2 regions of the Ruminiclostridium herbifermentans genome follow, and region 1 is predicted to be linked to the other one. Evidence: riboswitches for the same ligand, from Rfam matches in the RefSeq annotation. Region 1 holds a riboswitch; the other holds the start of a gene.
What was found. Region 1 has a riboswitch for cyclic di-GMP ahead of EHE19_RS15990 (LytR/AlgR family response regulator transcription factor). Riboswitches for the same ligand answer to the same signal wherever they lie in the genome.
Positions count from the first base shown of each region.

Region 2: it holds a riboswitch for cyclic di-GMP, as region 1 does, so the genes downstream of both, EHE19_RS12860 (LbetaH domain-containing protein) here and EHE19_RS15990 (LytR/AlgR family response regulator transcription factor) in region 1, are expected to answer to the same signal.

Region 1 is NZ_CP061336.1:3,950,355-3,952,832, reverse strand. It holds partial or broken gene EHE19_RS16000 (DUF3842 family protein) at 1-272, shown strand, start outside; gene EHE19_RS15995 (CooT family nickel-binding protein) at 274-462, shown strand; cyclic di-GMP riboswitch class I at 832-918, shown strand; gene EHE19_RS15990 (LytR/AlgR family response regulator transcription factor) at 1,072-1,818, shown strand; gene EHE19_RS15985 (sensor histidine kinase) at 1,831-2,478, shown strand, end outside.
Region 2 is NZ_CP061336.1:3,155,815-3,158,292, forward strand. It holds gene EHE19_RS12860 (LbetaH domain-containing protein) at 563-1,105, opposite strand; cyclic di-GMP riboswitch class I at 1,287-1,373, opposite strand; gene EHE19_RS12865 (cation diffusion facilitator family transporter) at 1,580-2,478, opposite strand, start outside.

The DNA.
Region 1 (2,478 bases):
ATGAGGGAGCTACAGGAGAAAACGCAATTGTTTATAATTCTAGTAAGGTCGATATAATAATCGGGGCTATAGGAATTATTGCGGCAAATTCAATGTTAGGGGAATTGACTCCAACAATGGCTAAAGCAATTGCTGAAAGTCCAGCTAAAAAAGTGCTTCTTCCATTAAATCGATGAAATATCGAAGTTGTAGGTGTTGATAAGAGTGAGCCTTTGCCGCATCTTATTGATAAGGTGGTTCAAAGTATTAAAGAAAGCATGAAGAGGTGCTAATATGTGTGAAGCAAATGTTTATTTAATTGATGAGAAAGGTGAAGAAAAGCTGTTTCTTGAATCTGTTGACAAGATACTCCCAGAAGAAGAGAACTTGATATTGGAAAATATATTTGGACAAAGGAAGATAGTAAAAGCAAGGATTAAGGAAATGGAACTGGTAAATCATAGAATTGTTTTGCAAAGATGATTTACATGAGGCCATTTACGATAAAAAGACAAAATGCATGTGTATGTAAAATAATTCTTTGCTACAGTAAGAAGGGCAGAGTAAATACAAGAAATCTATGGGTTTGAAGTATCAGCCTAGATGGTAAGCAATATCACTGATAAAATGTTACCTGATATAGGAGAGTAGCATAAGGCCAATGGATGAGATTTATCCGATAGTATTTATTACGCTATTCATTCTCAATTGAATTTTACAAAAAAAGTGAAATTCTAATTACTGGCAGTGAAATTTGAAGGGCAATAATATTAACCAATAAAAATAAAGTGAGCAAGCTTTGACAAATTTCAACATGGCTAATGATGTATAATAATTACATAGTTCGAAAAAAATCGATAAAGGCAAACTTGTTGAAAGACAAGGACGCAAAGCCTCGGGTCTAAAGCGGTTTACCGCTATGATGGCCGGGTTGCCGGGACTAAGCTGCTTTAGGCTCATTGGTGTTTTACAGCATCAGTGAGCCTTTATGTATACAATCTGTATTACTTATAGTAACGACTTCGAGCCATTATGACTATGATTTGCCGGAAAAGTGTTTGCAAGTTTGCCAAGAAATCCTGAAAGGAAGTGGTGAGTTTGTTGCCGGTTAAAGTTGTAATGGCTGATGATGAACCTGGAGTAATGTTATTACTCTGCTCGATTCTTAGTAAGCTTGAAGGGGCTCTGGTTGTTGGAACAGCAGAGAATGCTAAGGATACCATAAAACTTACAATGGAGCAGAACCCAGATTTAGCTTTCCTTGATATTGAGCTTCCTGATATGAAAGGAATAGAGTTAGCTGAAAAGCTAAGAGATATTAAACCGGACATGGCAATAGTCTTTATAACCGCGCATCAGGAATATTCTCTCGATGCATTCAAACTATATGCTTCCGATTACATATTAAAGCCAATTGATGAAGAAAGAGTAAAATCTACTTTCCTGCGCATCTATAAGATGCTGGAGATATCAAAAAAGAGTAATACTTCTTCATATACGAAGCCTAGCAGAATTTCAATAAACCTGGGTGATGAACGAATCTTTATAAAGCTGAATGAAATTTTTTATATAGAAAGGTCCGGACGTCACACACTTATTTCTTGTACCAATGGAAAATTTAAAACCCGGCAAACCCTGCAAGAACTGGAGAAGTACTTAGGGAAGATGTTTTTCCGCTCTCATAAATCTTTTATTATAAACACCGATCGGATTGAAAAGATAGTCTCTTTTCCCAATTCATCGTATTGTGAGGTAAAATTCAATAATTGTGAAGACAAGGCTTTACTTAGCCGTGACCGTATATCTGAGCTTATGAAGTATTCAGATTATAATGTTTAAGGGGGTATTGTGATGGATGTTATGCCGTTAATCCCCTTTTTAGGTGTGTCTGTTCCTGAAAGCCTGGTTTTGTATTATATGGTACTGGCATTAACGAAGAAAAAGGAGTCACCGTTTGTAGTAATAATCCTTTCCCTGCTGACTTCGATATTCTCATTCAGTATTCGGACAATGCCGGTACGATTTGGTATCCATACCATATCACAAGTAGTACTCATGACTATATTTTTGAACCTCTTTTTCCGATTGCCCTGGCATACTTCAGCAGTTGTAATGGTGCTTTCAAGTGTGTTTTTGGGATTGGCGGAGGGAATCTCAGTTCCTCTTCTGGCTTGGGTTTTTAAATTAAAACTTGAACAAATCATCTCTGATCCTTTGCTAAGAATACTTTTTACTTTGCCACACTTAGTTTTACTTTCAGTATTAGCGTATATCATTGGCAAACGAGGATGGCGCTTACCGTTAATATCAGAAAAATTGGGAATAAAAAATGAGTCTGACAAAAGAACAACAAAGCAATCCATTAGGCAAAATTGTCTTTTGACATTATGCCTGGTACAAGCTTTAATGCTTGTTTTATTAAATCTTAGTTTTCATGCTTACAACACAGGTGTTTATCCCAGTTTTACACTTAAAACCCTAATAGAAGTTGGTAGCATT
Region 2 (2,478 bases), 790 kb from region 1:
TACTATTTCGGGAGTAAGCCATAGATTATCTGCAGGGAAGTTCTATTTCGGAAGCAAGCCATAGATCATCTGCAGGGAAGTACTATTTCGGGAGTAAGCCATAGATTATCTGCAGGGAAGTTCTATTTCGGAAGCAAGCCATAGATTATCTGCAGGGAAGTACTATTTCGGGAGTAAGCCATAGATTATTTTCACGGAAGTACTATTTCGGAAGCAATCCATAGATTATATTCACGAGAGTACTATTTAAGCAGTTTGCTGTTGATTATATTATTTCTTGTTTTAAGTATATCTTTAAGCACACTATGAACCATGGATGGTAAGTATGGAAAGTCTGCTTAAAACATTTATAAACTAAAAAACTCATTTTAGGAAATATGTTAATACCACACACATTGGCAAAAATGCTTGCGTTCTAATTAATGTGTTTAATTAATATGTGTAAACCAAAAAAGGTATTTGCTAAAATAGCAAATACCTTTTTTGGTTTACACATAACATAGAATTTAGGAAAGTTTTTTATTAGAATTAGAATTTTGCTTAATTAATTTATAACTACTTACTATTGCAAACAAGCTACCTTTTCAATATCATTTTTGAATCCTGAATGTGAATACTTACCTACAAATTCATCAAAATTCCTAAAGGTATTAAACATTGACATAATTTTGTTGCAATCCCAATCCCACCATTTCAATTTCTCTATCTCAGCAATCATTTCATCAGAAAATCTCATTCTTATTTTTCTAGCAGGTTCTCCACTTACAACACTGTAGCTTTCAACATCTTCCGTAACAATGCTGCCTGATTCAATAATTGCACCATTACCAATTTTTACTCCTGACATAATTAAAACATTCAAACCTATTTTTACATCATGTCCAATCTCCACACGCTCATCACCTGGATTTATATTAACAAAGGGTGAAATTGAACAATGTTTACCAATTGTTGTATTATATATATTGCTATATTCTGCTGCTTGAGAAAAGTCACCAATTTCAACTTCCTCTAAAACAGAATTTCTCTTTATTTTTACAAAATTACCTAGATTAACATTTTTAAGTAATACATCCTTATCAATAAGTCTTGTATGCTTGTTCACCTAAATCCACCTCCAACCACATTAAATAATAACTATAAACCTACTATGTTGTTAGTACTAAGTCTTCTATGCAGTTTTAGTTAAATTTATGTAAAGAACGTTTTTTAAGGATAAACTTAAATAAATAAAAGCTGTGACACAAAGTTGCCACAGCTAAATAAAACGTTATATACGTTTAACATTTGGCAACCTGACGATCATGGTGCATTCACACTTTAGACTCATGGCTTTGTGTCCTTACCTTTCAGTAAGTTTACCTTTTCATATGTTATTTTTTAATTTTACAAATACTACTTTTATTAACTATTTATACTATACACCATTTCGACAAAATTTTCAATAGTTTTTTTTAAATTTGTCAATAGAATTTTTTTCTTTTATTAAAAGCCACACAATATATGGCGTTGGGCATATTTTTATTAACAATATACTGATGTTTTTCAAAGTATTTATAACTGTTTTTCGAATTTATTCCTAACAGTCTTTACTATTTGGCACGTAATTATGATCTACTGTTATTATAGTTCGATACTTCTCATCTATATCCTTTAATTTATCCGAAATTAGATTCTTTAACTCTTCATCATTAAGTCTTGTATTATACGGAGTTACAATGTCAAAAATCAAATTGGAGTGGCTTATTCCCCAAACTACTCTAAAGTCATGCATACTAATCTCAGGCGATATATCTAAAATAATTCCTTTAACCAATTCCTTAAGTTCATTAGTTTTTTCATCATTTGTCACAACAGGGTCAAGATGAATTACCATGTGAATGCCTTCATCTGTTAAAAAATCTCTTTCAATATTGTCAATAATATCATGGCTAACCATAATATCCTGATCCGCTGACACTTCACAATGTACTGAAGCAAAGCATTTGTATGCACCATAACTATGTACGGTCAAATCGTGCAATCCAATGATATTATCATAGCTTAAAATTTTTTCGTATATTCTATCTACCAACTCTTTTGTTGGTGCCATACCCAATAATGGGCTTATAGTATCAGAAACCAACTTTATACCACTTATTATAATTAAAATAGCTACTAATGCACCCATATACCCATCTAGGTTGAAGCCTGTAAGACGTGTTATTAATGCTGCTGCTAAAACAGCTGATGTTGAAAGAATATCATTTCTACTATCAACTGAGGTAGCTACCAGCGTCATAGAATTAATTTTTTTGCCCATATTACGATAAAAAATACACTGCCAAAGCTTTATAACAATAGCAATAATAAGTATTGCTACTGATAGCAAACTGAATTCTGCCGTTTGAGGTTCCCTTATTTTATCAATAGAACTTATAATAAGCTGTAAACCTAAAAATATAATTATAAAAGATACAATCAATCCTGAAATATACT